One region of the Bacteroides xylanisolvens genome, then DNA from elsewhere that is predicted to be linked to it. Evidence: riboswitches for the same ligand, from Rfam matches in the RefSeq annotation. Region 1 holds a riboswitch; each other region holds the start of a gene.
What was found. Region 1 has a riboswitch for cobalamin ahead of INE92_RS10445 (TonB-dependent receptor plug domain-containing protein). Riboswitches for the same ligand answer to the same signal wherever they lie in the genome.
Positions count from the first base shown of each region.

Region 1 (2,274 bases):
AAAGGTTTGAAAGCGGCACTTACATAAGGGGTTAGCTTACGGTGATTGCCGGCACTACCGCCTTTCTTCACATCTTCATTGATAACGGTTGCCAATGCGGATGCGGAGATTGTTAACCAGTCATTTACGTATTTTCCGGCGAATGCTGTTAGCCATGAGTAACGTGTGGGGTGTACAAAGTTGGCTAGATCGGCGTTCATGGTGTTGATGCTTCCATCTGTGGAAAGTGAGAAAGAGAGGTTGCTCAACAGTCTGTATAGTACAGAAGCGGAAAGGTAATATTCCTGCTGGTAATAGCTGTTTTCTGTTTTCTTTAAAGAGTTCTTGGTATCGGGGTCCAGATAACGTTGATAGCTCCAATTCCACTTGGCAGAGGTTTGGAACACCCATTGCCGGCTGAATTCTTTCTTGTATTGACTTTGGATGAATGTGTTTTTATCCCACAAGTGTTGTGTGGAATGGTCGTTATAGAAGGTTGTAGCTTTGGGTAGTCCCCGGGAGGACTGAAAGTAGTAGGCTTTCAACCGCCATTGTTCTTTATCGGAGAAGTTGCCGTAAAGTCCGGCTTCGGCACGGAATGTCTGTACGTCTGTATTCTTTCGTTTTTCACGTGAGGACAAGTCTTCTGCCGCATTTCCATAATGTAGTGTGTACGGATAATGTCCGTCGGAGGACATCCATTCGCCATTGGCTGACATGCTCCATGTCTTATTGAATTGTTGTTCCAGTAGCAGGGAGGGATTGATTAATCCCCAGGAGCCGGTTTTGAAAGCTCCAGCTATATTGGTCTTTTTGCCTTTGGTGAATAGCGGCGTGAGTGTCTGTATATTCAATATGCCTGCTGACGCGAAGAAGCGGGCAGGTTGGAAGATGTTATCGCTTTGTCCGTTGTTTAGAGAAAGGCGGTCTACGTTGTCGAGAGAGAAACGCCCGATATCTATTTGTCCGGTTTGGCAGTCGGTCAGGGTGATTCCGTCATAACCGACAGCGGTATGTTGGGCTCCCAGGCTTCGTATGGATACTGTTTTCAGTCCGCCGATACCTCCGTAATCTTTTACGGTCACTCCGGCAAAGTGTTTCACCGCGTCGGAGACTTGCAGGGCGTGCAGGTTTTTCAGGGCGTCTTTGGAGAAGACTTGCAGGGGAGCGGTTGAGCGTACTTCGCGGGTCTGATAGATATCTGATACTGTTATTTCGGGAATAGAATATGTATGTGTCGTATCTACCTTTTGCTGTTGTGCAAAAAGTGGTATGGATAAGAATTGGCAGCTGAATGCTGCAAAGATCACTTTATTAAATGTTCTTTTCTTCATTTATTCCTTTTTCAGTCTGTTACTGTTTAAAAGTGTCCGGGCGAAATCCCTTCGACCGGACACGCATAAATAAACTTGGCAGAGTTTATCCGTTTTAACACACTTTCTCTGAATCAGAGTGATGAATGAAATGATAGACGACTTGTCCGGTTCATTAGACTCAACGCTTTTTCCTCGAAAGCAGTGAAACTTATTTGCATGGTAGGTCTTCTGACTTATTCCTGTTACAAACGCCTTCCCGGATTGGTCTCCAGTGGCAATGAGTGAATTGCTTGTAACTTATATGGAACTTACAGCAGCGGGACTGTTCAGGACTTGCACCTGATTCCCTTTTAATTGCTTCCCCCGCATGGGAGTCGCAAACCAATGCGCGACAAAGATAGGGAGTTTATTTGTTTTTTCCAAAGGGATGTTCTTTTTCTTTCGTCTTGATACGAAAGAGAAAGAACCAAAAAGAAAGAATCAAGGCTGCGTTTTTTCAGCTACTCCGGTGCTTCCTTCGGCTAAAGGGCAGAAACTCGCTACGCTCAAACAGTCTGCCCTTTTTGACGCCGAAGAAAACACCTGCGCTTGACGCTGAAAAAACGAGGCCGGGAAACCATGCGGCGTGAGCGGTGTGGCATGGGCACGTGTGTGGGCGGCGTGGGGGCTTATTGTTCGCCTTTCATTAGCAGGTATTCTTCGATGGTTTGCGCGGGAGCATCTTTCAGAAGTACTGTCTTATCCTTGTTTAGAAGGTAGAGGGTAGGGATGGCTTTCAGGTCATACAGTTGTTGTTCCTTGATAGCGAAGGTCTTATCATATCCGTTAACCCATTCTTTGGGGAATTCATTTAGGTGTTTTCGCCATTCGTCCAACTCTTCGTCGGGATAAATGGAGAGGACTGTTAGTCTCTTTTGTTCCAGAAGTTGATTGATGATAGGGGCGTTTTTTAATGCTTCGATTGTCTCCGTGCAGGCAT
Region 1 is NZ_CP072216.1:2,425,571-2,427,844, reverse strand. Features, by position in the region: gene INE92_RS10445 (TonB-dependent receptor plug domain-containing protein) at 1-1,313, opposite strand, end outside; cobalamin riboswitch at 1,497-1,697, opposite strand; gene INE92_RS10440 (DUF5106 domain-containing protein) at 1,964-2,274, opposite strand, start outside.

Region 2 (2,274 bases), 660 kb from region 1:
TTTGCTCGTAGGTGAGCACGTAATCACCGACATCAGGTTCCTTAACAACGAACAGCCGCCGGAAGTAAAAACAGAACGAGGTCTTATCTACGACATCTATTGCGTAACCGATACCGGTGAACGTATTATCGTAGAAATGCAGAACCGGGAACAGCCTTATTTTAAAGATCGTGCCCTCTTCTATCTTTCTAGGGCCATTACGCAGCAAGCGAAAAGGGGAGTTTGGAACTTCCAGTTGGATGCCGTGTACGGAGTGTTCTTCATGAATTTCGTGATGGATAAGGATATGCCCTCTAAAATCAGAACGGACATCGTTCTTTCTGACAGGGATACGGGGAAGCTCTTCAACAACAAGTTCCGGCAGATTTTTATCGAACTGCCGAACTTCAACAAAGAAGAGGATGAATGTGAAAATGATTTTGAACGCTGGATTTATATACTAAAGCATATGGATACACTTGACCGGATGCCTTTCAAGGCTCGCAAGGCCGTCTTCGAGCGACTTGAAAAGTTGGCTTCCAAAGCAAATATGACCCAGGAGGAAAGAGCCCAGTATGAAGAAGAATGGAAAGTTTATAACGATTATTTTAATACGTTGGACTTTGCTGAACAGAAAGGCTTACAGAAAGGCTTACAAAAAGGATTACAGAAAGGCTTGCAAAAAGGTAAAGAAGAAACAGCTCGTAATTTGAAAGAATTAGGTGTGGCTGACGATATTATTATGAAATCTACCGGGCTTTCGAAAGAAGAAATAGAAAAATTATAATTTCTTTCATTCTATTGGAAAGAAAGGTTTTGTCGAAAGTGAAAAAATAGTCTATAACTTATGAAGCAAACGATAGTTGTGGAGACTTTTAACACATCCTTTTTTCGCTTAACATATCCTTTTTTCGCTAAGGGTAAAGTATCTAAAAACTATATATGTCTTTGGGGTGAAATAAACGAATTTGGAATATTATCCACGTTAAAATCAGAAAAAAGTTTTCCGTTTTGGAAAACTTTCTGTATCAGCGAGAAAGAATAGTTTCCCGAAATTTAATGTTAAAAGCTAACCAAGCTATGATATAATCTCCTATCTTTGTATCCGGTTTCGGAACTAAAAAGAGGTTTAGTCAATGAGGGAACGCTGTGCAAATCGGCGACAGTACCCGCTGCTGTAATTCTCTAAGAATCCGCACAATAGGCCACTGCATCGATGCCGGTGTGGGAAGGTGTTGCGGGGGAGGGATAAGTCAGAAGACCTGCCGAAGAGATTTTCTATTTTTAATTTATTAATGCTTTCGGGAGTTAAAGTTATGAACTACGCGGAAATTTGTATCATCAAACGTGATGGTAAAAGAGAAGATTTCTCTATCAGTAAGATTAAGAATGCAATCAGTAAAGCATTCAGTGCAAGTGGAATTCAGGATGAGCAGCAGTTGGTTGCTGACATCACCATGAATGTTATCAGTCAGTTTGCTACCCCCACGATCACCGTAGAAGAGATTCAGGACTTGGTAGAAAAGTCGTTGATGAAAGTGCGGCCGGAAGTAGCGAAGAAATACATCATCTATCGCGAATGGCGGAATACGGAGCGTGATAAGAAAACCCAGATGAAACAGGTGATGGACGGCATTGTGGCTATCGACAAGAACGATGTCAATTTGAGCAACGCCAACATGAGCAGTCACACGCCTGCCGGGCAGATGATGACGTTCGCTTCCGAAGTAACTAAAGATTATACCTATAAATACTTGTTGCCGAAACGTTTTGCCGAAGCGCACCAGTTGGGAGACATTCACATCCACGACCTGGATTATTATCCGACAAAGACGACAACCTGCATCCAATATGATATGGATGACCTCTTTGAACGCGGTTTCCGCACAAAGAACGGTAGTATCCGCACCCCGCAAAGCATCCAAAGCTATGCTACGCTGGCTACCATCATCTTTCAGACCAACCAAAATGAGCAGCATGGCGGACAGGCGATTCCGGCTTTCGATTTCTTCATGGCAAAAGGAGTGGCCAAATCTTTCCGCAAGCATCTGGCATCGTTCATTAACTTCTATGTGGCTATGGAAAACGGAAATCAGGCCGATGAGAAATCCATCCGCACGTTGATTAAAGAATACCTTCCGTCTATCAAGTCCACCGAGGCCGAACGCGAAACATTGCGCATCGCTCTGGTCGCTTTACAGATCATTATAGATAAGGAACACCTTGCCCGCATCGTCGAAAAAGCCTACCAGCAGACCCGTAAAGATACACATCAGGCAATGGAAGGATTCATCC
Region 2 is NZ_CP072216.1:3,080,787-3,083,060, reverse strand. Features, by position in the region: gene INE92_RS13265 (Rpn family recombination-promoting nuclease/putative transposase) at 1-766, shown strand, start outside; cobalamin riboswitch at 1,075-1,263, shown strand; gene INE92_RS13260 (anaerobic ribonucleoside triphosphate reductase) at 1,296-2,274, shown strand, end outside.
Region 2: linked by a shared signal. The riboswitch ahead of INE92_RS13260 (anaerobic ribonucleoside triphosphate reductase) and the one ahead of INE92_RS10445 (TonB-dependent receptor plug domain-containing protein) in region 1 are both predicted to bind cobalamin.

Region 3 (2,274 bases), 850 kb from region 1:
TACCCAACTGTCGTTCCACGGAGTGTTGAACATAACGGTAGGGTGTTGGCTGATGGAGTCGGTGAGAGCTTTTAAGGCATGGTAGCGTTTCGGGATTTCCCGGAACACCTCAATCCCTTTCTTCCGGTTGTCAATCAATTCGGAAAGAACAACCATCCACTCGGCTTTTCCTAGTGGAGATTCTTCCAGATATTCTCCCATATATATATAAGGTATAGCTAATTCTTTCAATTTATCTGTAACAGCTGTTTGAGCATCACCAATGCCATATAATAGTACGACGTCCGGCTTTAATCCCAGCAACAACTCATAATTCATTTCCGCTCCCATATCTTTGATTGAATCTTTGTGAGCTAGAATGTAAGGATTAGACACGTAATTGATGCCGGATACTCCGACAATACGTTTGAGTTCTCCCAATGCATCGAGCATGGCGATGTAGGAAGAAGACATACATACGATATTTCTAGCTCCGGCAGGAATGACAGGACCATTAAAACCTGCAGGAGCTTGCTCTCCGTTGCGCGAAATGAAATAGGACATTTTTACGTCCTGTGCTCCTTGCCATGGATTGGAAACTTGAATGAGGGTACTGGCCGCATTGTCTGCCCCCAGGATTTTAAATCCGGAAGCGTATTCGGGAGTATATATATCCTGATTGAATCTCTCCAGAGATGTTTTATTACGTGATATACAGCTTGCCAAAAAGAAGAGGCATAGTAACGCGATAGTTGAGATTGGAGATTTCACTTTTATACAGATTTTAATTAGAAAAAAGATTAGTGGATGCTCTCGAGTGGCAAAGATAGGACTAATTATTAGTTTGTTTTTATTTTCATTAGAATTTTCTTCTGATTTGTTTCTATTTGATGTATCTTTGCCGCAGAAATTTTGGTGTCATTCGTCCGATGCTACGGAAGAATGGTGAAAAGGGAATCAGGTGTAAATCCTGAACAGACCCGCTGCTGTAAGCTCCGCCAGAAGTTTTCCTACAATACTCAAATCCACTGTCTCGCTTTGGAGAGATGGGAAGGGCGTTAGGAAAATGGAGTAAGTCAGAAGACCTGCCAAAATTGAATTCTTGAAACTTTCCGGGATTAGAGTTTGAAGAGTGCAGTTTTTAATTCAAAATACATCTTTAATTGCTGATGTGAAGTTTCAGAAAGGAGAAATATGCCTTTTTGAATGTTCCATTATACGGGGGAGAAGTACGTATATTGGTTTGAGTATGTAGAAAATTGCATCCTTGCTGTAACCCTATGAAAGTTTATTATTTAAATTAATAAACAGGAGGATTATGTTCAGGCAGATTCATTTTAGAGTATTTTGGATAGGATGCTTTTTGAGCATGTTTTTATTACTATCAGCACAAAGTAAACTGGATAGCTTACACCATCTTCATGAAGTAGTAATTACTGCTAAAATTAATAAGGAAGTGATTCCGGTGCAGTCTTTATCTGGTGATAAGTTAGAAAAATTAGCCGTACATTCGGTTGCAGATGCCATACGCTATTTTTCGGGAGTACAAATAAAGGATTACGGTGGAATAGGAGGATTGAAGACCGTAAATATCCGAAGTATGGGGACGAATCATGTCGGAGTGTTCTATGATGGCATTGAATTGGGGAATGCACAGAATGGAGTGATTGATTTGGGACGCTTTTCTTTGGATAATATGGAGGCCGTTACTTTATATAATGGGCAGAAAAGTGCTATTTTCCAGCCGGCGAAAGATTTCGGTTCTGCCGGTTCTATTTATCTTCAGTCGAGAACGCCTGTTTTTCAGGCGAATAAGGCTTATCATGTAAAAGCTGCTTTTAAAACAGGTTCCTTTGGCGTTGTCAATCCATCTCTACTTTGGGAACAGAAACTAAGTGAGAATGTAAGTGCGTCACTTAGTACTGAATATATGTATACCACCGGAAAGTATAAATTTACTTATGCAGTAGCTGGGGGATACGATACTACGGGGCAGTCCGCCGTAATGGCGATGTGAATGCTTTACGCACGGAAGGTGGTTTATATGGTAAAATAAAAGGCGGTTACTGGCGCACAAAAGCTTATTTTTATAATTCAGAACGTGGGTATCCCGGTGCTGTTGTGCGGAATCGTTTTTCACATGAAGATCGCCAATGGGATACCAATTTCTTTCTTCAGTCTTCTTTCAAGAAAGATTTTGGTGAAGCATATAGTCTGTTGTTGAATACCAAATATGCATATGATTATTTACACTATTTGGCAGATCCCAGAAAAGAGGAGGCTACTATGTATGTA
Region 3 is NZ_CP072216.1:3,276,914-3,279,187, reverse strand. Features, by position in the region: gene INE92_RS14010 (ABC transporter substrate-binding protein) at 1-750, opposite strand, end outside; cobalamin riboswitch at 876-1,086, shown strand; partial or broken gene INE92_RS14005 (TonB-dependent receptor) at 1,298-2,274, shown strand, end outside.
Region 3: linked by a shared signal. The riboswitch ahead of INE92_RS14005 (TonB-dependent receptor) and the one ahead of INE92_RS10445 (TonB-dependent receptor plug domain-containing protein) in region 1 are both predicted to bind cobalamin.